Cohaesibacter sp. ES.047: one gene and its partner. The main gene of each other region encodes a partner of the protein of the gene in region 2 in a complex. Links are inferred from orthologs where the notes say so. Each region holds a gene or a part of one and is shown on either strand. Other genes may lie near its edges. The genes, in order: accD and CPH65_RS05165.

The links.
Region 1: the proteins of CPH65_RS05165 (region 2) and accD are in contact, whole or in part, in a solved structure (PDB 8UXZ), measured with the Escherichia coli proteins. The link is inferred for Cohaesibacter sp. ES.047 from one-to-one orthologs.

Annotation. Positions count from the first base shown.
Region 1 is NZ_LT907844.1:2,143,095-2,153,718, forward strand. What follows is about bases 7,671-10,624. They hold accD (acetyl-CoA carboxylase, carboxyltransferase subunit beta), read left to right. Parts: upstream 7,671-8,617; coding sequence 8,618-9,631; downstream 9,632-10,624. Other genes in these bases: trpA (tryptophan synthase subunit alpha), read left to right, coding at 7,671-8,243; CPH65_RS09835 (folylpolyglutamate synthase/dihydrofolate synthase family protein), read left to right, coding at 9,841-10,624. Also shown: cmk ((d)CMP kinase), read left to right, coding at 1-90; rpsA (30S ribosomal protein S1), read left to right, coding at 424-2,118; signal peptide peptidase SppA, read left to right, coding at 2,384-3,346; CPH65_RS09800 (integration host factor subunit beta), read left to right, coding at 3,454-3,747; CPH65_RS09805 (LapA family protein), read left to right, coding at 3,784-4,179; CPH65_RS09810 (ornithine cyclodeaminase family protein), read left to right, coding at 4,431-5,402; CPH65_RS09815 (phosphoribosylanthranilate isomerase), read left to right, coding at 5,469-6,122; trpB (tryptophan synthase subunit beta), read left to right, coding at 6,165-7,394; more of trpA, read left to right, coding at 7,413-7,670.
Region 2 is NZ_LT907844.1:1,155,598-1,168,640, reverse strand. The notes cover bases 495-3,274. They hold CPH65_RS05165 (acetyl-CoA carboxylase carboxyltransferase subunit alpha), read left to right. Parts: upstream 495-1,297; coding sequence 1,298-2,251; downstream 2,252-3,274. Other genes in these bases: CPH65_RS05160 (murein L,D-transpeptidase family protein), read left to right, coding at 2,615-3,274; CPH65_RS05170 (site-specific tyrosine recombinase XerD), read left to right, coding at 495-1,104. Also shown: CPH65_RS05175 (histidine kinase), read left to right, coding at 1-81; more of CPH65_RS05170, read left to right, coding at 121-494; more of CPH65_RS05160, read left to right, coding at 3,275-3,838; CPH65_RS05155 (methyl-accepting chemotaxis protein), read right to left, coding at 3,922-5,364; CPH65_RS05150 (zinc ABC transporter substrate-binding protein), read left to right, coding at 5,687-6,790; ppk2 (polyphosphate kinase 2), read right to left, coding at 6,928-7,770; CPH65_RS05140 (DUF3772 domain-containing protein), read left to right, coding at 7,986-10,538; CPH65_RS05135 (CAP domain-containing protein), read left to right, coding at 10,531-11,112; CPH65_RS05130 (GNAT family N-acetyltransferase), read right to left, coding at 11,079-12,131; CPH65_RS05125 (DUF924 family protein), read right to left, coding at 12,563-13,043. UniProt on the Escherichia coli protein: Component of the acetyl coenzyme A carboxylase (ACC) complex. First, biotin carboxylase catalyzes the carboxylation of biotin on its carrier protein (BCCP) and then the CO(2) group is transferred by the carboxyltransferase to acetyl-CoA to form malonyl-CoA.

The DNA of each region.
Region 1 (10,624 bases), 990 kb from region 2 along the record:
GATGCCCACTTGCTTGACACGTCAAAATTGGATATAGAAAGCGCATTCCAGCAAGCTGTTGGCATTGTTGAGGCAGTGAAGGCTCGTTAGAAGTGGAAGGCGAGGGTGCATCGAGCGCCCTCTTTGTCGTGTCCAATTCTGGTGGTTTTTCTCTTTTTCTTTATGCTTTCAGTGCGTTGCGTAAGGTGGCGGTATGACAGGCGGGCTTTCGGGGCGTCCTTCATGCCAATGTTGCCTGTCGTCGCGGTTTGTTGGGATGCTAACAAAATTTGGCTCTTTTTCGTCCGGATGCGCGCCGGACCATTCCTTTTTACCAAAGGATGGACTTGTTCTTAAGAGGAACACGGGCGGGAAAGTGCTTTGTGAAACACGAACCAATTGGCGTGACGAAGCCCTGACATGCAGGGTTATTTAGGAGATTTTATGAGCGATCTTAATCCGTCTATGGAAGATTTTGCCGCGCTTCTCGACGAGTCCTTCAGCGCAGATGAGCCCCATGAGGGCTCCGTGATCAAAGGGACCGTTGTCGGCATCGAAAAAGACATGGCTGTCATCGATGTTGGCTTGAAAGTCGAAGGCCGCGTTGCTCTGAAGGAGTTTGGAGCCCAGGCAAAAGACGGTGGTATTGATATCGGTTCCGAGGTTGAAGTTTACCTCGAGCGTATCGAGAACGCGATGGGCGAAGCGGTTCTGTCCCGCGACAAGGCTCGCCGCGAAGAAAGCTGGGGCAAGCTGGAAAAAGCCTTCGAAGCAGAAGAAAAAGTCAATGGCGTTATCTTCAACCAGGTCAAGGGTGGCTTCACCGTCGATCTGGATGGCGCAGTTGCCTTCCTGCCTCGCTCGCAGGTTGACATCCGCCCTGTACGCGACGTGACCCCTCTGATGCACACCCCGCAGCCTTTCCAGATTCTCAAAATGGACAAGCGCCGCGGCAACATCGTTGTTTCCCGTCGTGTCATTCTTGAAGAAACCCGCGCAGAATTGCGCACCGAGCTGGTCCAAAACCTCAAAGAAGGTCAGACCGTCGAGGGTGTCGTCAAGAACATCACCGATTACGGCGCATTCGTGGATCTGGGCGGCATCGACGGCCTGCTCCATGTCACCGACATTGCATGGCGCCGCATCAACCATCCGAGCGAAGTGCTCTCCATCGGCCAGACCGTCAAGGTCCAGATCGTTCGTGTAAACCAGGAAACGCACCGCATTTCCCTGGGCATGAAACAGCTGGAAGTCGACCCATGGTCCGAAATCGAGCAGCGTTATCCGGTTGGCGAGAAGTTCACCGGCCGCGTGACCAACATCACCGACTATGGTGCATTCCTTGAGCTGGAGCCGGGCATCGAAGGCCTGATCCACGTTTCTGAAATGTCCTGGACCAAGAAAAACGTCCATCCGGGCAAAATCGTCTCCACCTCTCAGGAAGTGGAAGTGATGATCCTGGAAGTCGATCCGGTCAAACGCCGCGTTTCTCTCGGCCTGAAACAGACCCTCGACAATCCGTGGGCTGTCTTCGCTGAAACCCATCCTTCCGGCACCGTTGTCGAAGGCGAAGTCAAGAACAAGACCGAATTCGGTCTCTTCATTGGCCTCGAAGGCGAAGTCGACGGCATGGTTCACCTTTCCGACCTGGACTGGAACCGTCCTGGCGAGCAGGTTCTCGAAGAATTCAACAAGGGCGACGTTGTCAAAGCCGTTATCCTTGATGTTGATGTCGAGAAAGAACGCATTTCCCTTGGTATCAAGCAGCTTGAAAGCGATCCGTTCGAGGATGCATCCGGCGACTTGAAACGGGGTGCTATCGTGACCTGCGAAATCACCGAAGTGAAAGAAAACGGTCTGGAAGTCAAAGTTGTCGACAGCGACATGACCGCCTTCATTCGCCGTGGTGATCTGGCCCGCGACCGCGCTGATCAGCGCACCGACCGCTTCCAGGTTGGTGAAAAGATCGATGCGCGTATCACGCAGTTCGACAAGAAAAACCGCAAGCTCGGCGTCTCCATCAAGGCTCTGGAAGTTGCAGAAGAGAAAGAAGCCATTGCACAGTTCGGATCTTCCGATGCTGGCGCATCCCTTGGCGACATTCTTGGCGCAGCCCTCAAAGCCCGCGACGACGACTAAGAGCAGCCTTCGTCCTTTACGGACCGAAGAAAGATATAAAAACCGCGGGTGCACATGCCCCGCGGTTTTTTTCTGAAGCCTGTCCCAAAACGGGCGTTGAAAATCTGGCGTTTCACGAAGACGTCAAGTTTTTTCAAACCCTTTTCCGATATGCGTCGATATAGGCGTTGCAAATGACATGGGTCCGGGCGATAAATCGGCAGGCAGTGAAACGACGCCTTTGTAGAACGACACAATCGGCTTTTCAGCCTCAAGGGAACGCAATATGGTATTCGATGCGGATCATTTGGTGGAGCGAAGACAGATGCGGCGCAAGCTCTCGACATGGCGGATTGTTGCGATTCTTTCGCTGATTGCGCTCGTCGTCGGCTTTGGATTGTTCGCCGTCTTCGATGGCGCCGAGCAAAAGCAGAGCAAGGATCACATCGCTAAGGTGACTTTCGATGGCGTCATTTTGGGGGAAACCCGCAAGATCAAGCTGCTTGAAGAGCTTGCCGAATCCGACAAGGTAAAAGGCGTCGTCGTATCGATTAACAGCCCAGGCGGAGCAACCTCCGGCGGCGAAGCGCTGTATGACGCACTCGTCAAGCTGGGCAAGAAGAAACCGATGGTCACCAGCATGGATGCCTTGGCGGCCTCTGCTGGCTATATGATTGCGTTGCCCGCCGAACGGATATTCGCGCGCCGGTCTTCAATTACAGGCTCCATTGGCGTGATTTTTCAGTATACCGACATCACCGAGCTGATGAAAAAGGTTGGCGTTGAAATGCGCGCCATCAAGAGCGCACCTCTCAAAGCCGAACCCAATCCGTTCTCGCCCCATAGCGACGAAGCCGAGGCGATGATCGCCAACATGATTGATGATTCCTATCAGTGGTTCGTCGATCTGGTGACAAAGCACCGTCCGTTTGACCGGGCGCGCGCTCTGGAGCTGGCTGACGGACGCGTCGTGACCGGTGGTCAGGCGGTCGATTTGCAGCTCGTGGACGAGTTGGGTGGCCCCGAAGCGGCGAAGGACTGGCTGCTGCGCGAGCACGATCTGCCAGCCGATCTTGAGCTCGTGGAATGGAAGCCTGCACCACTAAGGGATAACCTTCCGTTCGGTCTGGCGAGCAGAATTGTGGCAAATTGGCTGCCAGAACCGATTCTCGAACTGTTTGAAACACGAAATCAGGTCGGAAAACTTGACGGACTGGTCTCAGTTTGGCAGGCTCAAAAAACCAAATAATAAGAGCACATTACGGTTGACGGAAGACAGTAGGGCCAGCAGCATACGTAGTAGACCGGTTCCAAGGCGTGATTCCGGAAAAATAGTATGATGAAGGGGAGCGGACGATGATTAAGTCCGAATTGGTACAGCATATCGCAGAACAGAATCCACATCTCTACCAACGGGACGTGGAACACATCGTCAATGCTATTCTCGACGAGATTTCCGACGCGCTTGCGCGTGGGGATCGTGTCGAGCTTCGAGGCTTTGGCGCATTTTCCGTCAAGAATCGACCGGCAAGGGTCGGCCGCAACCCCCGGACTGGGGAGAAGGTGCCCGTGGCGGAAAAATATGTGCCCTTCTTCAAGACCGGCAAGGAAATGCGCGAACGCCTGAATGATGGCGAAGATACCGAATAAGCGCCTTTTCGTGCCCAGCCAGGATTCGATAAGATTATGAAAATTCTCAAGCGCCTGCTTCAGCTGTTGATTCTGCTGCCAGTCGGTATTGTGGTTGTCTCGCTTGCCGTCGCCAATCGTCACGACGTCAAGCTCGCGCTCGATCCGTTTTCACCCGAACAGCCGGCGCTTGATTTCTCGATTCCCCTTTACTTTGTCATCTTCGGAGCCCTTCTGATCGGCGTTCTGATTGGCGGCTTCATGGCTTGGCTCAAACAGGGGCGTCACCGCCGCACAGCCCGTGAAAAGCGCTATGAAGCCCAGAAATGGCGCAATGAAGCGGATCGACAGCAGAAGCGTATGGAAAAACTGGTAACCGACACCAAAGGCGATGCGCCCAAGCTGTCCGCTCCGGCGTCTTCCAGCAAGGACATTGCAAATTCAGCCGCCTGAGGGCGCTGCGACCCGGCCTTTAAGGGGAATGTGGGAGCGACCGTTGGGTCAACAGCAAACGAATGCCAGCCGAACAGGCTGGCATTGTTGTTTCCAAGCCTGATTCTGATCGAAAGTTCACCAAGTTGTTTTCGAAATCCGAATGGGATTTGCTCAATCACCCAAAATGCCCTAACACTTTAGTCGGCCAGTCATCGTGTCAGGGATGAACGGGCCCGTCCGATTGACTATAAAAACAGGAGAGCGTTGCGATGCTGGTATTGTCTGCGAAAGATGTCGGGGAAGCCATGGATTATGTCAGCCTGACCAGTGCGTTGCGACAGGCCTTTCGCTCGCAGATCGTCACACCGGTCCGCCATCATCATACGATTGATCTGCCTGATCAGGCCAATGCAACCTTGCTCATGATGCCCGCATGGAAAGATGCAAAAGCGGTTGGAACATCCAGCGGTGGCTATCTCGGCATCAAGATCCTGACGGTCTATCCCGATAACGAGACCCGCGCGCTCAAGCCATCCATTCTGGGAACCTACCTTCTGCTTGATGGTGCGAATGGTGAGGTCAAGGCAATACTCGATGGCCCGACCCTGACGGTCTGGCGCACGGCCTGTGCGTCTGCGCTTGCTGCAGACTTTTTGGCGCGGCCCGATTCTGCCTCGTTGCTGATGGTTGGCACGGGGGCCCTGTCGAGCCATCTCATCCGCGCCCATTGTGCCGTTCGCCCGATCAAGAAGGTCACCATCTGGGGCCGCAATCCCGAAAAGGCAATGGCCTTGTCCGAGCGGGTTGCCGATCTGGGGCTTGATATTTGCGTAACCGAGGATCTGGAAGCTGCTGCCAAAGCGGCTGACGTCATCTCCTGTGCTACGATGTCCCCAACCCCGATCATCAAAGGGGAGTGGCTGACGCCGGGAACCCATCTCGATCTCGTTGGGGCTTTTCGGCCCGATATGCGCGAATCCGACGATGAAGCGATCCGCCGCTCGCGCGTTTACGTAGACACTCTTGCAGGCGCGACCAAGGAGGGGGGAGACATCACCCAGCCGATCGCGTCCAACGTGCTCGATCTTGATGACATTCGCGGCGATCTGTTCGGCCTGTGTCAGGACAAGTGCAGCGCGCGCTGGGGTGACGAGGACATCACCCTGTTCAAGTCCGTGGGAACGGCCCTTGAGGATCTATCCGCTGCGCAATATGTTTACGAGAAGGTCTCTGCCGATTAAGCAAGCTGTTTGAGCGCACCGGCAGGAGCGAGACAAGACAAAGTCATTGCAAGGAGCCTGCGGGCAATGTATGTAAAAATCTGCGGCCTATCGACGCCCGGTACGATTGAGGCAGGCTTGCAAGCAGGTGCCAACTGGATTGGATTTGTCTTTTTTCCAAAAAGCCCGAGGCATGTAGGATATGGGAAAGCGAAGGAACTGGTGGGTCCGGTACGCGGCAAAGCGTCCATAGTCGCCCTCACTGTCAATGCGAGTGACGATGAGCTTGAGGCCATCGACCGGTCGATCAATCCCGATATCTGGCAGTTGCACGGCTCCGAGAGCCCTGAACGTGTCCGTGAAATCAAACAGCGCTATGGCCGTCCGGTCATGAAGGCGCTGACCATCCGGGATAGGGAAGATCTTGCTGCCATCTCTCGATATGAAGAGGCTTGCGATATCTTCCTGTTCGATGCCAAACCGCCCACGGATTCCAAAACGGACCTCCCCGGCGGCAATGGCATCGCCTTTGACTGGCGTTTGATTGAAAATCTCAAGCTCAAGAAACCCTTCGTTCTGGCAGGCGGGCTCGATCCGGACAATGTATCGGAAGCCATTCGCCTGACCCGCCCGCAAGGGGTCGACGTCTCAAGCGGCATTGAAAGCGCGCCGGGCATCAAGGACCGGCAGAAGATTGTTGATTTTGTTCAAAGAGCAAAGCAGGCCGCGCAAGATTTCTAAAGCCTGCTCGCTTTGAACCAAGCGATGAGCAAGGACTTTTCCATGACCACCTCCACTCTGCCCAACAGCATGAGCCAGGGCCCTGATGCCCGAGGGTTCTTTGGCATCTATGGCGGCCAGTTTGTCTCCGAGACATTGATGCCGCTCATTCTCGATCTCGAGAAAGCCTACACCGAAGCGATGGCGGATCCAGCCTTTCACGAGGAACTCGCCGACCTTCACAAAAACTATGTCGGCCGTCAGAGCCCGCTTTATTTTGCCGAGCGCCTGACCGACGAGCTTGGCGGCGCCAAGATCTATCTCAAGCGCGAGGAACTGAACCACACCGGCAGCCACAAGATCAACAACTGCCTTGGCCAGATCCTGCTCGCCAAGCGTATGGGCAAGACCCGCATCATCGCCGAGACCGGAGCCGGTCAGCATGGTGTGGCAACGGCGACTGTTTGCGCCCGCTTTGGTTTTCCTTGTGAGGTCTACATGGGCGCGACCGACGTTGAACGGCAGGCCCCGAACGTTTTCCGCATGGAACTGCTCGGCGGCAAGGTCAATCCGGTCACGGCCGGGGCAGGGACCCTCAAGGACGCTATGAACGAAGCCTTGCGCGACTGGGTCACCAACGTCGAGGACACCTATTATATCATCGGCACCGCCGCCGGACCGCACCCCTATCCTCAGCTGGTGCGCGACTTCCAGTCGATCATCGGTCAGGAAGTCAAGGAACAGATGATGGCCGCCGAAGGCCGCTTGCCGGATATGCTGTGCGCCTGTCTGGGTGGCGGCTCCAATGCCATCGGTCTTTTCCATCCCTTCCTTGAGGATACCGATGTTCAGATCGTCGGTGTCGAAGCGGCAGGACACGGGCTTGATACTGAGGCTCATTGCGCCTCGCTCAATGCGGGCAAACCGGGTGTGCTCCATGGCAACCGGACCTACCTGCTTCAGGATGCGGATGGCCAGATTCAGGAAGGCCACTCCATCTCTGCCGGTCTCGACTATCCCGGCATCGGGCCAGAGCATTCCTTCCTTCGCGATTCTGGCCGTGTCGAGTATGTCTCGGCCACGGACACCGAGGCGCTCGATGCGTTCCAGCTTTTGTGCCGGACCGAGGGCATCATTCCGGCGCTTGAATCGTCCCATGCCATCGCCGAAGTGGTCAAGCGCGCCCCGACGATGGACAAAGACCAGATCATCGTGATCAACCTTTCGGGTCGCGGCGACAAGGACGTGAACACCGTCAGCAAATATCTCGGCCAGGGTTCGGTCTCGGAATAAGCAGCAGGAAGAAAAGCAATGGAACAGACACGTATCGATACCCGCTTTGCTGCCTGCAAGGCTGAAAACCGTCCCGCGCTCGTTGGCTTTATCACCGCAGGCGACCCGGATCTGGGCACCTCGCTCGAGATCCTCAAGGCGATGCCCAAATCCGGTGTTGATGTCATCGAACTGGGAATGCCCTTCTCCGATCCCATGGCCGAGGGCGTCCCCATCCAGCTCGCCACCCAGCGCGCCATGGCCGGCGGTCAGACGATGGAAAAGACGCTCCAGATGGTGCGCGATTTCCGCCAAGGGGACAACGACACCCCGATCATCCTGATGGGCTATTACAATCCCATCTATATCTGGGGCTCGGAAAAATTTGTAGCCGATGCCAAGGCGGCCGGTGCTGATGGCCTGATCGTTGTCGATCTGCCACCTGAGCATGATGACGAACTCTGCCTGCCTGCCAGAAAAGGCGGGCTCAACTTCATTCGTCTTGCCACCCCGACCACCGATGACAAGCGACTGCCGAAGGTTCTCCAGAATACGTCCGGCTTTGTCTATTATGTCTCGGTCACCGGCATCACCGGCTCGGGCGCACTCGATTCTGAAAAGGTCGCCCTCGCGGTGGACCGCATCAAAGGACACACCGATCTGCCCGTGGCTGTGGGCTTTGGCGTCAAGTCACCGGATCAGGCTGAGGCCGTTGGCCGCAACGCGGATGGGGTCGTGGTTGGCTCCGTGTTGGTCAATGCCATCAAGGACAGCCTTGATGCCAATGGCAAGGCGACGGCAACCACCGTCTCCGCCGTAACGGACATCACGTCCGGTTTGGCCGAAGGATGCCGCAAGGCGCGCGCCTGATGGGATGGCTCATTGGGCCGAAGACCGGCTGGGCTCAACCGGCGTGATCATAAAAATAGACCGGAGGTTGAGACAGCCTCCGGTTAAGTTTATTAAAGGTGCATTGGGAAAAAGCGGCCTTCCGTTGAAATTTACCCGTGCCATAGACATATTTGAATGATAAAGATTGGCAACGTCATAGAGTGGCGTCCGCAGATTATATCCCCTGTAGGGCCGCCCCTTGCTATGACGTCGATTTGAAATTTGTGGTGCCGAGCCCCGCAATGGAGCGGGTTGGCACAGTCCACGCCAAGAGCCAGCCTTGATCGCAAAGCGATCGGCCTGTGCAAAGAGCGAGGGCGCTATCCCGCCATTGGGACAAAAGGAATTGGTTCGTGAACTGGATTAACACTGTCGTTCGCCCGAAAATTCGCTCTATCCTGAACCGTCGAGATACCCCGGAAAATCTCTGGATCAAATGTCCGGTTACCGGTGAAATGGTGTTCCACAGGGATTTGGAGCATAACCAGTATGTGGTGCCCAATTCCGACTTCCATATGCGCATCAATGCCACCCAGCGCTTCAGCTATTTCTTCGACAAGAACGATTACACCCTTGTGGACCTGCCGGAAGTGGCGGTTGATCCGCTCAAGTTCCGAGACGTAAAGCGCTACTCCGACCGCATGAAAGATGCGCGCGCCAAATCCGGACGCCGGGATTCGGTGGTCGTCGCGCAAGGCGAGGTCGAAGGCCTTTACATGACGGCAGCGGTTCAGGACTTCACCTTCCTGGCCGGATCGCTCGGCATGGCCGCAGGCGAAGCGCTGATTACCGGCATGATGAAAGCGGTCGCGGACAAGACGCCGTTTGTGCTGTTCACCGCGTCAGGTGGCGCGCGCATGCAGGAGGGCATTCTTTCCCTGATGCAGATGCCGCGTGTCACTGTGGCTGTGCAGTCCCTGCGCGAGGCCGGATTGCCCTATATCGTGGTTCTCACCGATCCGACCACGGGCGGCGTGACAGCCTCTTATGCCATGCTTGGCGACATTCAGCTGGCAGAGCCCGGCGCCCTCATTGGCTTTGCCGGACAGCGTGTGATCGAACAGACCATCCGCGAAAAACTGCCAGAAGGCTTCCAGCGCGCCGAATATCTCAAGGAACACGGCATGGTGGACATGGTCGTCCATCGCCATGAGCTCAAATCCGTCATTGCGCGCTTGTGCCGCTTCTTCACCAACACGCCGACACCTGATCCTGTGGATGAGGACGAGGTGCTGCTGCTAACAGACGAAACCCTGCCCGAGGCAGAGGCGCCTGAAGCTACGGCAGCCGAAGCTGTGGACACCGCCAAAGAAGCTGATGAGAAGAAAGAAACCCCGGCCCCGGACGAAGACAAGAAAGCCGATTGATTGTCTCGGGAGTGGGCCGAACAAAACCGCTCCCGTTGCACGGCCTCAATGAGAGCCGAAATACCTGCATCCTGCGCTTGATCAAGCGTGGGATGTTCTCTATTGAGGGCCGAATAAAACCACTGAATCCGGGTCCGTCCGGCCACCGTCAAACCGGCATCTGCGCGACCCACGTGTGATCCCCCGACGCCAGTACAAGAAGACCTGCCATGGAACAGCCCGAGGCCATTCTCAATCGCATGATCGCCCTGCACCCCAAGAGCATAGATCTTGGTCTGGGCAGGGTATCCGCATTGCTGGCAAAACTTGGCAATCCACACCACCATCTGCCGCCGACCATTCATATCGCCGGCACCAACGGCAAGGGCTCGACGTCAGCGTTCCTGAGGGCGATGGCCGAAGCCGATGGCAAGCGCGTGCATGTCTACACCTCACCGCATCTTGTCCACTTCCGTGAACGCATCCGGCTTGGTGGCACATGTGTCTCGGATGCGTGTCTGGTCGAGGCGCTCCTGACTTGCGAGCGGGCCAATGGCGGCGCGCCCATCACCTTTTTCGAAATCACCACGGTGGCGGCCTTCTTGCTGTTTGCCCAGAACCCGGCGGATCTGCTCATTCTGGAGGTCGGCCTTGGTGGACGTCTTGACGCCACCAATGTCATTGATTTTCCCGCAGTAAGCGTCATCACGGCGATTGCCCACGATCACGAGGGATATCTGGGCAGTGAGCTTGATGGCATCGCGCGCGAGAAGGCCGGCATTTTCAAGCCCGGTGTGCCGGCGATCATCGCCCCACAGTCCGATGATGTGCGCGAAGTCTTGGAAGGGGAGGCGACACGAGCCCGAACGGGGCTGGTGGCTATCGCCGGACAGGACTGGATGGCCTACGAAGAACATGGGCGTTTCATTTTTCAGGCAGAGAGCCGCTTTCTGGATCTTCCCATGCCGCGCCTTGGTGGACGACACCAGCTGGACAATGCCGGCACCGCCATCG
Region 2 (13,043 bases):
GGCATCTTCGCACTTGCCAATTTCGTCGAGCCGTCGCCACGAGAAATGGTGATCCGCATTCCAGCCAAAAATCTCAAATAGCCTTGCCATCAGCCGCGAGGCGCATCGAGTGAGCAACCTGTGCCGATAAGCAACCGTCAGGCCATCAATCTGTTTCTGGACGCCATGAGCGCCGAAAAGGGCGCGTCACCCAATACGCTCGACGCCTACCAGAAGGATCTGGACGATCTGGACGGCACCCTGTCGGGCAAGAAGATGCGCTTCGAGACCTGCGACACGGATGCCCTGCGCGGCTATCTTGCCGATCTGGCCGAGCGGGATCTGGCGGCATCGACGGTCGCGCGCAAACTGTCCGCCATCCGCCAGCTGTTTGGCTTTCTCTATCGCGACGGCTTTCGATCTGATGATCCCTCAACCCCGCTCAAGGCCCCCAAACGCAACCGACCGCTGCCAAAGATTCTCACGGTTCAGGAAGTGGACCGGCTGATCGAAGCGGCCCGGTTCAATGCGTCGCTCGAAGGCCCGACACCCAAACGGCAGATCCGGGCCATGCGTCTTTATGTGTTGCTCGAGTTGCTCTATGCCACCGGCCTGCGGGTGTCCGAACTGGTCTCCCTTCCCGCGTCTGCTGCGCATCAGGATGGTCAGTTTCTGGCCGTCGTTGGCAAGGGCAGCAAAGAACGTCTGGTTCCGCTGTCAGACCGGGCAAAAGAGGCCATGCGCGATTATCGAAGATTGCTTACTGATACCGGCGGCGCAGGCACGCCAACCGCAAGGCAATGGCTTTTCCCGTCCTCTGGCGATACGGGACACTACACGCGTCAGGCCTTCGCACGTGAATTGAAGTCCCTTGCGGATGATGTGGGGCTCAAGGCCGCCTCGGTTTCCCCCCACGTCTTGCGCCATGCCTTTGCCAGTCACCTGCTGCAAAATGGAGCCAACCTGCGCGCTGTTCAGAAACTTCTTGGCCACAGCGATATTTCAACCACCCAGATCTATACCCATATAATGGATGAAAAGCTGATGGAGTTGGTGGAGCAGCATCACCCTTTGTCGGACAAGTCCGCAGCGAACCACCCCAAGCTCATGGGCAAAAAGGAATGAGTGCTAAAGGGTTCAAAAATGGATGGGAAATGGCCCGGTTGCGGCATCGAGCGCGGGTTTAACTTTGATTTGGAATAACCGGAAATCAGGGATCGCCTCGTGAGCTGTCGCTTGACACCGGGACCGCAAGGGTTCAACGTGCCGCCGATTAATGGGCATATCTTTTAGGTAACGAAACTGGATCAGACGTCGAATGCATAGCTATCTCGAATTCGAAAAACCTGTAGCAGACCTCGAGGGCAAAGTTCAGGAATTGCTCGCGATGCAGGACAATGGCGAAGCCGTCGATGTGGGCGAAGAAATCACGCGCCTGCAGACCAAGGCAGACACCGCCATGAAGGAGATCTATTCCGATCTGACCCCATGGCACAAAACCCAGATTGCCCGCCATCCGGATCGCCCCCACTTCATCGACTATATCAAGGGCCTGATCGACGAATTCACGCCCCTTGCCGGAGATCGCAAATTTGCCGAAGACGAGGCCATTCAGGCTGGTTTCGGACGCTTTCGCGGACGCCCTGTCGCCGTTATCGGACAGGAAAAGGGCAATGATACGGACAGCCGCCTCAAGCACAATTTCGGCATGGCCCGTCCTGAAGGCTATCGTAAGGCCGTGCGCATCATGGAACTGGCAGAACGGTTCAACATGCCGCTGATCACCTTTGTCGACACGGCAGGGGCCTACCCCGGCATCGGAGCCGAAGAGCGCGGACAGGCCGAAGCCATTGCACGGTCAACCGATGCATGTCTTGCCATGGGCACACCGAACGTCTCGATCATAATCGGCGAAGGGGGCTCGGGCGGCGCCATCGCCATTGCCACGGCAAACCGGGTCATTATGCTCGAGCATTCCATCTACAGCGTGATCTCTCCGGAAGGCGCCGCCTCAATCCTGTGGCGCGATTCCACCAAGGCGCAGGAAGCTGCCACCAACATGAAGATCACGGCACAGGATCTGATGGATCTGGGCATCATTGATCGCATCATCTCCGAACCGGTTGGCGGCGCCCATCGCGCACCGGCCAAAATTATCGAGCGCACCGGCAATATGATCGCCGATTGCCTTGAGGAATTTGACGGCAAGACAGCCGCAGAAATCCGCCAGCTACGCCGCGAAAAATTCCTCGCCATCGGCTCCAAGCTCTAGCGCGGAGCCCCTGCGCCAAAGACAGCTTAAGATCCATGACCAACGGCCACGCCTCAAACTGAAGGCGAGGCCGTTTTCATTTGTAGCGACGATGATCCCCGGTTTTCCAGACACATCTCGGTGAGAAACGACATAGGCCCTATTCTCGCCGCATGAATTTCCACTAGTATGCAGAAGGACGGATCCCGTTTCGGTAACCGGCTATCAACCACTCCCGGTTACTGTTTATACACTTCGTCGAACCGACGATGACGCACACCCTGAGGCCGCCCGATGCAAGGGTATCGCGAGCACGGCCCGGAACCGAATAAGCAGATGGACACGGCCAGTCATACCGTCCCAGCCTGACAAGGAAGCGCTCACGTGCAGAAAGACCCGATCAAGCATATGAACAGACTACGCATTCTGGCCATTGCTGCTCTCGCCTCAATCGCGCTTGCGGGGTGCAACCCCGAACTGATGGAAGACGGCAAGCATCTTCAGCCTCTGTCGCCCAAGATCAAGTCTCAGATCAGAAAGATTGATTCCAGCGCTGCGGCTCCGCTCTATGTTCGCATTTTCAAGGAAGAATCGGTTCTGGAAGCCTGGAAGCAGACCGATGACGGCACCTATGCACTGCTGAAGACATATCCCATATGCGCCTATTCGGGAAAAATCGGCCCAAAGAAGGAAGAAGGCGACCGTCAGGCTCCCGAAGGTTTCTACACCATCAGGCCCGGCCAGATGAACCCGAAATCCAGCTACTATCTGTCGTTCAACCTGGGCTACCCCAACAAGTTCGACCGATCTTATGGCCGCACCGGCGCGCACCTCATGGTACACGGTTCCTGTTCGTCACGGGGCTGCTACGCCATGGAAGACGCGCCAATCGCAGAGATCTATGCCCTTGGCCGCGAAGCCTTCGACGGTGGGCAACGCGCCTTTCAGGTCGATGCCTTCCCGTTCCGCATGACACCTGAGAATATGGCGCGCGTGCGCAACAGCGAGCATTTCGGCTTCTGGCAGAATATCAAGAACGGGTACGATCATTTCCAGATCACCAAGAAGCCCCCAAAGGTCGAGGTCTGCAACAGAACCTATGTCTTCGACCCACAAGGTGCGACACACTTCAATGCGACCGGGCCTTGCCCGGACTATACGCTGGAGCCGAGCCTGCTAGCCTCCTTGAAAAAGCTGCGCGCCAAAGAGAATGAGCGCTTTCGTGTCGCCGTGGCCAAGCTTGAAGAAAAGCGGCAGGAAAAACAGACAGAAACGGCAACCGAGATGGTCGACGCCCAGATGGACCTGCTCGAACGCAAGCAGCGCATCGCCGAGGGCAAGAATCCGGATGGCTTCATCGCTGGCCTGATCAAGGGTGCCCCAGCCCCAACTGAGCCAGACCCAATCCAGCCAGGCCCAATCCAGCCAGACAATACACCCAAGGCCACTCCGGCCAGCCAGAAGGGCAATTTCTTCACGAAGCTGACGAAGACCCTGACAAACCCGTTTGATGAACAAGCAGCCAGCACCGAGGCCACAGGTGATGGCAATGGCGATGGCAATGGTGATGGCCAAGCACTTCCAGTGCTTCCCGAAACCAAACCGTGAAGGCGTTTTGAACGCCAAACGCGCCCCGAACCTTTGTCGGGACGCGACCGTTGCTTGGAGAAATGCCGAGGCTAACAATCGCTTCAGGCAGGACGGAAGCCCATGCGCAAACCACCCCAGTGGCGGCCATTGACGTAGATGGGCGCAGAAATGTCCTTCATCAACACATAGGCTCCGCCGCCCATGTCCCGCCGGTAGGTCTGAAGAAGAAACGGCTCCGTGCTGCGGCCAGCCGCCAGCCCCACCCGATCATCAAAGATGCGCCGGTTGCGACAGTTGGCAGCATTCCAGACGGGATCATCGCTCTGAGGCTTGGAAAAGACCTTGTTGTGGGTTGGCAGATAGCCATTCTTGTCCACCGCTGCAACGAAAACAACCGAGTCATGTTCGGCAACGATGGGTTCCTGAAACCCCGGCATGACACGATCAGTCATTGCGGTAAACGGCGCCGTGACCTGTTCCGGATTGGTGTTCGGGATCGGCGTATAGCTACTGTCGAACAGGTCCTTTTCGCTAATCCGGCCAGCCCGCACTTCCTCTTCAAAGGCCTTGCCAATGTCCTTGGACAGGCTCTGGATCGCTTCGATGCAGAAGGTGTTTTCAGTCTGCACCCCGCTCATCGAGGAAACCGCCACCATCCGATCTGCCACGGCAACAGCCTCGACCATCCGCTTACTGGCATCATTCAATCCGCTGTGCGTGCTGTCAAAAGCCCTGTGCACCAGTTCGACATCCTCAACCAGAGTTCCGATAGACTGCGTGGTGTCGCTGACTTGTGTCTTGATGGATTCGGACGCGTTCCTGATCGACTGGAACGCAGCATCCAGCCCCTGAATCATGCCATGAACCTGCGCTGTGCTGGATTCCACATCCGTCATGGAGCTGGTCGCCTCGCCACTCAAAGAAATGAGTGCTTCGGCTTCCTGATCCAGCTCGGACAGGGTTGCTCCAATCGTCTCAGTGGCCTTGCTGGTTTGAGCCGCCAGATCCTTCACTTCGGCGGCCACAACGGCAAAGCCCTTGCCTGCTTCGCCGGCACGGGCCGCTTCGATGGTGGCATTGAGCGCCAACAGGTTGGTCTGGCGAGCGATCGCATCGATCGCTCCCGCCACATCACGCACCGAGGAAAAGGCGGTCTGCAGCCCGTGCAACTGGCTGCTGATGCCAGACACGGCCTGCATCAGATCAGACACCTTGCTCAGGGTATCGTCAATCAACTGACGCCCCTCGACGACATCGTTCGATGTTTGATCGGCAATTTCCAACGACTGCGTGGCCGCGTCAAGAATACGCTCATTCGAGGACTGTACATCACCGGATATGCTGACCAACTGGGATAAAGACTGGAAACAGTCCGCAGTTTCATTGTTGATCTGCTCGATCTGCCCCGCAACATCCGCCATGGTTTGACCAAGACCGTTCAGGTCGAAGATCGTTTGCACAATGCTTTTTTCGTCGATCTTTGGTTTGGCCACCTCAACACCGTCTAAATCTTGCTCCACATGTTCAACGAGATCTGTTTCCATAACATCCGTCTGCGTGTTTGAGTTTTTTGCAGTCTTGGAAAATGCGAACATAATCCCTCCAGTCGTTCATGCTGCCTATTTTTGTGCTTGTTCTGAATAAATCTGCAACCCTCAAGTTAATAAAGATCAAAAAACTTGAGGTTTAGTAAAATTTGCCGATTATTCTGGTTCGGGTTTGCTATAGGTCGCGTCATTAGACTGGTGCCGCGACGTCAACGAAAAGTCAGGACATCTCGAATGACACGGTTGACCCGCACAGAAAAGGACGTTAAACGTTACGTTATAACATAACAATTCACTTGAAGGACTGACAATCAGTATCATGAAAAACATCCGTCACAGCCTCAAGACATTCATCGGCACCTGTGCCGTCAGTACAGTGTGCCTTGCTCTCCCGGCCGTAGCTGCTCCCAAGGTAGTGGCATCGATTGCCCCTGTTCATTCCATCACCGCTGCTATTCTGCAGGGTGTCGCCAAGCCGGAACTGCTGGTTGAACCTTCCGGCTCCCCCCACAACACCCAGCTGCGCCCCTCTCAGGTCACGAGCCTGCAGCAAGCGGATGTGATCGTTTGGGTCGGCCCCAATCTTGAAGCCTTTCTTGACAAGCCGATCGATACGCTCCCGAAAGGTGCCAACGTCCTGACCTTGTCCGAAGCAGACGGAATCTCGTTCTTGCCGGTACGCGAAGGTGGCAACTGGGAAAAGCACGATCATGACCATGACCATGGAGACCATGATCACGAAGCAGCGCACGAGCATGAACACGAAGATCATGACCATGACGCCGCGCATGAACATGAACACGAAGACCATGATCACGATGCCGCGCACGAACATGAAGACGAAGATCATGACCACGAAACAGCGCATGAACATGAGCACGAAGGTCATGACCATGAGGGCCACCATGACGACCCCCACATCTGGCTTGACCCGGCAAACGCCATCAAGATGGCCCATGCCATTGCTGGCGAGCTCTCAGAGATCGATCCGGAGCACAAGGACAGATACCTTGCCAATGAGACCGCGTTTGTCAAAAAAATGAATGCCATCGTCGAAAAGGACAGCGCAAAACTGAAGGGTCTGTCGGACAAACCCTATTTCGTCTTCCATGACGCCTATCAGTATTTTGAAAATCGCTTTGACATGCATGCAACCGGATCCATCACACTGCATCCGGGCGTCAATCCGGGAGCGGCCCGCATTCGCGAAATCCGCGAGAAGCTGAAAACGGCTAAAGCGATCTGCCTGTTTGCCGAACCACAATTCTCGCCGAAAATCCTGAATGTCCTCACCGAAGGCACGGGCGCAAAAGTGAGCACACTTGATCCCATCGGGGCAAATTTGCAGCCCGGACCGGATCTGTACCCCAAGCTCATCGAATACAACGTCAACCAGCTGAGTGGATGCCTCAAAGAGCAATGAGCGATCAGGGGCAGCTGCTATCCGCAGCTCCAGCACGTCGAAACAATCCCGGTCAAGACGTGATCGACACAAGCTTATGATGGCATTTGCAAGGATGAAGCGGGCAGGTCACTGCCCGCTTCTTTTTATAGTAGGCCCTATTCGCTCTCGTGCAGAAAGTCAGGCCCAAGGCTCAGGATGTTCTGGTCCGGGTCATTGATAGCCGAGGCATCCTTGCCGGCATAATCGAGACTGGTGAGGAAATGGCGCAGCACGTTGAGCCGCGCCCGACGCTTGTCATTCGACCGCACGATGACCCACGGTGCCACATCCGTATGAGACTGCTTGAGCATCCGGTCCCGCGCCCGGGTATAATCGTCCCATTTGTCGAGCGCTTCGAGATCCATGGGAGAAAGCTTCCAGTGCTTGAGAGGACTGTGCCGCCGATCATGGAACCGCTTGAGCTGCATCTCTTGCCCGACATTCAGCCAGAATTTAAACAATTTGGTGCCGCTATCGATGATCGTCTGTTCAAAGCCCGGCACGTCCTGCAAGAACTTGGCAGTCTGCTCATGGGTGCAAAAGCCCATCACCGGCTCGACACCGGCACGGTTATACCAGGATCGATCGAACAGAACGATTTCACCACTGGTGGGGAATTGCTCGATGTAGCGCTGGAAGTACCACTGGCCCTCCTCGACATCGCTGGGCTTGGACAGGGCCACGACCCGAACAAACCGCGAGTTGGTATATTGGGTGAAGCGCTTGATCGTGCCACCCTTGCCGGCTGCATCACGGCCTTCAAATACGCAGATAATTCTCTGCCCGGTGTCCTGAACCCATTGCTGGACCTTCACCAGTTCGATCTGCAGAGTTTCTAGTTCTTTCTCGTATTTCTTGCGCTTGAGCTTCTTCTCATACGGATAGCCACCGCTTTCCATGACGAAGTCTTTCAGCTCTTTGGGAAAGACTGGATCATTAATGTCAAATCGCTTGGACATGAACTGTGTCTCTTTCTCTCGACCGAGGTGTTGGATCCTCCAAACCCTAACGTCAACAAACACTGGAAACCAGCCCGCACAGACCAATCTGTCACACAATCATCACATTATCCCACCACCCAAGAGCGCCTATAGGCGCAATTGTGTTGCCGACCGAATTCCAGTAGACCTTTTACTCTCGCAACCAAAGACACCACGATCAGAGGAATGCTTTCGTGATTCAGGTTCCCTTTCTGCGCGCCTTGGCCACCGCCTTGTTGCTCTTGCTCATGCTTGCGCTTTCGCCCCTCGCACAGGCGCAGCAGGCCGACACATCACTGGCCGAAAGCCTGACGACCCGCCTTGACCGCATCGAAGCAGCCCTCAACCGGGACAGTCTGGTCGAAAACGACTTTACAGGCCTGCGCGAAGAACTTCAGCAAGTGGTAGAGGAAGCAAGCAACAAGAAGGACGAGTTGCAGCCGACCCTGACGGAAGATCGGGCTCGCCTCGAGGCACTCAAACCAGAAGAGACCGAAGAGGGCGATACCGCCAACCCCGAATCCGCGACCCTGAAAGAAAGACGAAGTGACCTCGAGGATCAGGTTGCCGCCCTTGATGCCGAAGTTAAACTTTTGACGGCCAATTCGGTGCGGGCAACCCAGATGCTCAACAAGATCACGCTGGCCAGACAGCAGCGGTTCACCGAGCAATTGTTCAACCGCAGCAGTTCCCTTCTCAATCCGAACCTCTGGCTCGACGGGCTGACGGGCCTTCAGGTGACCGGCAATGCAATGAGCTTCCTGGTCTCGGATTGGGCCTCGTTCCTGTCCTCCAAGGCGGCCGGACAGATCTGGCAGATTGTCGGCATGATCCTGCTCATCGCCTTTCTCATTGCGGGGCCGTTGCGCAACCTTTTGTTCAACGGTGTTAGCCGTCTGGCGCGTCTGGAAACCCCGAACGCACTGCAGCGCAGCCTGCATGCGGCATGGTCGATCTTTGTCTACACCTTTGTTCCCTTTCTCATCCTGTTTGCGGTCTTGCTGATCCTGAAGAACGCCGAACTGGTTCCACCGCGCGTCAATGAATTCATCAACAAACTCGGCTACGTCATTCTCAGCATTTCACTTGGGTATGGTCTCGTGCGCGTGCTCACCGCGCCCACCAAACCCCAATATCGTCTGTTGAACCTGACCACCAGCAGCGCGCACAAGCTTTTCGGTGTGGCCATTGTGTTGCTGATCATAACAGGTATTGACCTAACCTTCCGGGAAACACAGCAGCTTCTCTTCACGCCCATCGAAACGACGATCCTTATCTCGGGCGTTTCGGCAGTGCTCGTTGCTGTCCTTATCTGGCTTGCAATGCGCATTACCCTTGGCGATCTCGAGCAGGATGACGACGATCAGGAAGACGGCATGACCTCGACACCGAGTGTCAGTGCCGATGTATCCGCCTCGAATTTCCTGCCCGGCTTCATCTCGGTGTTCAAACCGCTTGTCTGGTTGGCCAGTGTTAGCATCATCCTGTCCATCATTCTGGGCTATGTTTCCCTTGGCACGTTCCTGGCCGAGCAGATGCTGCGCATCTTTGTCATTCTGGCGCTATTGGGCGTCTTCACCGCCTTGCTGGACAACTTCTTTGCCGAAGGGCTCGACGTCAGCAACCCGCGGGTCCGCAAGGGCGCCCATTCCATCGGCATTCCCCTGCGGGCCGTCAATCAGATCGGCGTACTTCTCAATGGCTTGCTGCGGATCCTTCTTTACATCGCTGCCGCCCTCTTGATCTTTGCCCCGTGGGGGGTTCAGTCGACAGACTTCCTGTCGTCCATGCGACGGGCGATTTTCAGCGTCGAGATCGGGGATCTGACCATTTCACCGATCGCGATTCTGGGCGCTCTGGCGGTCTTTTTCATCGCACTTGTGCTGGTCCGCAGCGTCCAGCGCTGGATGGAGCGCAGCCTGCTGCCCGCGACCAATCTCGATACGGGCCTCAAGAACTCGATACAGACAAGCGTCGGCTATATCGGCTTCATTGTCGCTGCCATGCTGGCCTTTTCCTATATGGGACTGGATCTCTCCAATATCGCCCTTGTCGCTGGTGCGCTCTCGGTTGGTATCGGTTTTGGCTTGCAGAGCATCGTCAACAACTTCGTCTCCGGCCTCATCCTTCTGGTTGAGCGACCGATCAAAACCGGCGACTGGGTAGTTGTTGGCGAGCATCAGGGCTTTGTTCAGAAGATCTCGGTGCGCGCAACCAAGATCGAGACCTTCGACCGGGCCACGGTCATCCTGCCCAACTCCGAACTGATCTCGAACCGGGTGATGAACTGGATGCACAACGGGGCCATGGGGCGCATCGTCGTGCCGGTCGGGGTATCCTATGACGCGGACCCGGAACAGGTGCGGGAAATCCTCAAGCGCGTGGCGAACGAGTCTCCTCTTGTGGCCAGCTACCCCGAACCGGATGTATACTTCCTCAACTTCGGCGACTCCTCACTCGATTTCGATGTCCGCTGCTATGTCCACGATGTGCTGACATCCCTCGTCACATCAAGCGAATTGCGCTTTGAGATTTTCAAGGCTCTCAAGGAAGCAGGGATCGAGATTCCCTACCCGCAGAGAGATGTGCATATCCGTTCGGTCTCCTCACCGAACCTCGACAAACAACTTGCCTTGTCTCCCGATGAAGCGCAGGAAACCCGCGAACCAGCCGCCCCGCGACAGGACGAAGTCGACCTGCCCGGCGCATCACAAGGCGTGGATGAAGGACCCGGTCAAAATGCTTAAGTCACTGACAAAAACTCTCGTGCTTGCTGGCCTTGTCGGTGCGCTGCTCACCGCCTGCACCAGCGGGCCGGATTTGCAGACACCGGCCATGTACGAGCGCCTCAACAAGGACAACGCCAAGGTTGATCCGCAGGCCGCGCTCGAACTCGTCAACGCCTATCGCAAGCGCAATGGTCTTGGCACACTGACCCTGAGCCCAAGGCTGGCCGCGGCCGCACAGGAACAGTCGGACGCCATGGCCAGCAGCGGGCGCGTCGATCATGCATTGAGCAAGAACCAGACTTTGATAAAACGTCTTGGTCGCGCAGGCTATGATCCCGTTCTGGCCACCGAGAATATCGGCGCTGGCTACTGGAGCCTTGCGGAAGCCTTTTCCGGCTGGCGGGATTCCCGGCGGCATAATCTCAACATGCTCAAGAAGGGCGTGACCGAGATGGGTATCGCGACAAGTTATCGGGAAAATGTGAAATACAAGGTGTTCTGGACACTTATCCTGGCCAAGCCCGACGAGCCGCCCATATCTCAGGCGGTCTCAACCGATCAGCCTCGGCCCAACACCTTTTTCGCCCAGTAACGCGCTTTATCCTTCAGCAGGATAGAGGCACGCAGGCTTTGAGCCGCCGCGATGCCGTGGCTGTTCAGTGGCACGTAAAGCCGGCCAAAACTGCGCCGACCCGACCAGATATGCTCGGCCACCGGATGGCCGGCATCGGCTAGGCTGTCGACATAATCGATGGTGTCATCCCGCAGCGCTTCCTGACTGACATGCATCAACACATGCACCCCCGGAGAGAACCGCTTGTAGACCTCGTCCATGCCGGTTTTCCAGGTAAAAAGACCCCGACCAGCACGAAGCGATATCAGCCCGGCGATGCACTTGTCATCAAGCATCATCAGATCGATCTGACCAAGGCCGTCACGGATCATGGCGGGCATGAAGCTCTCCACAAAGGTCCGCGATCCATGATCAACCGCCAGAGCGGTTCCGCTCTTGGCTTTCCAGCCAGAGGCTTCGGTCCGCAGAAACACATCCATGGCTTCGGTCAGATCAAGATCGCCGCGAGTCGAGCGGAAGTGCACCTGTCCAAGCTCGGAAAGCCGGCGCAACTGTCGTCCTGTCGTCTTACGCTTGTTGCGGCTGAGCGACAGTCCCGCATATTCACCGTCAGGCTCGTCCGGATTGATCTGGGCATCCAGAAAAGCCCGCTGATGCTCGTGAGACGATAGCAACAGACGTGAAATATCCCGGTCCAGCCGGTCACTGAGCCAACTGGAAAGCCAGCCACGCTCTTGCGCCTCCAGCGGGAAATAGGGCCAGACGATGACATCAGCGCCGGAGGCATCAGCCATGCGATCAAGAGCATTGCAAAACGCCGCTTCCGTTCGCGTCCAGTCGCCAGCGGCTAGGGTGTGGGATGAGAAACCAGCCCCCAGAGGTGCTGTTCCGTGCGCCAGAAAGGTCGCAATCTTGGCCCCGAGAGAGGGAAGCAAGCGTTTCACGTCCCAGGCAAAGTCGTAGCCCTGCTCACTGATGGCATGGAGCGGCCCCGGACGGAGCCGACCTTCACTCGCACGCACGAATGCTTCATGCATGAATGGATTATCGAACTGATCCACTATGCTTGTGCTTTGCAGGTCACTGCCTGTCAGAGATATGTCCGACCGTAAGAGCATTGCATCCACGCGTTTGAAGCATCACAACTGCGACATCATGGCCACCAAGAGGTTGAAAGACCGTGATGACCTTGAGGACCAATATACGCGTTTTTATGGATCAACGAGCAACTAGCTATGGTGTTGGTTAACATCAGCCCGCCAACAGGGCAGCATGAGCCACCCCGTCAAGCCGCACAAGACTTGCCTCCAGCGGCCATTGACGCCGAAAAGTAATTAAAATTGGCTCTTTTCTGTCAATCCTAGACAAAACACCGGTCGCGTGAACAACCGTCTACAGGTTGGTAACCATGATTGCAAAAATCCCCACAGCGACCAATCTGCACACAGGCTTTTCGCCTCAAGGGCCTTCAGCCCGCGAACCCGCCCTCATCGAGAAAAGCCTGTTCCTCGGGTGTGGTCCGGCGCCCCAGCACATGATTGCGATGGGGAAAGCGTCCGAAGCGCTCAATGATATCAAGATGGATCTGGGCGTAGCGCACGCTTTCCTCCAGCTCGAGCCGCTTCATCCATTTCAGACAATTCTCCTGCTCGCCGAGATCCTCGGCATGCATCATGGGCATGACAGCGAACTGCTTCTGATGAACCGACAACGCATCCCAGTCCGGATGCTTCACAAGCTTGTGCGAGAGCCTCAAGGCCTCGTCGTCCGATGTGAAGGCAAGAGCCGAATTGCGAAATACATTGCGAGAGAACTGATCAAGCACGATGATCAGAGCGAGCAGCCCTTGCGCGCTGGCCTCCCAATGGGCCAACTGACCGGCTCTGGCCGCATCCATCACAGAACCGAACCGGTCACTGATCTGCTCGTCAAAAGCCGGATCTTTGGTA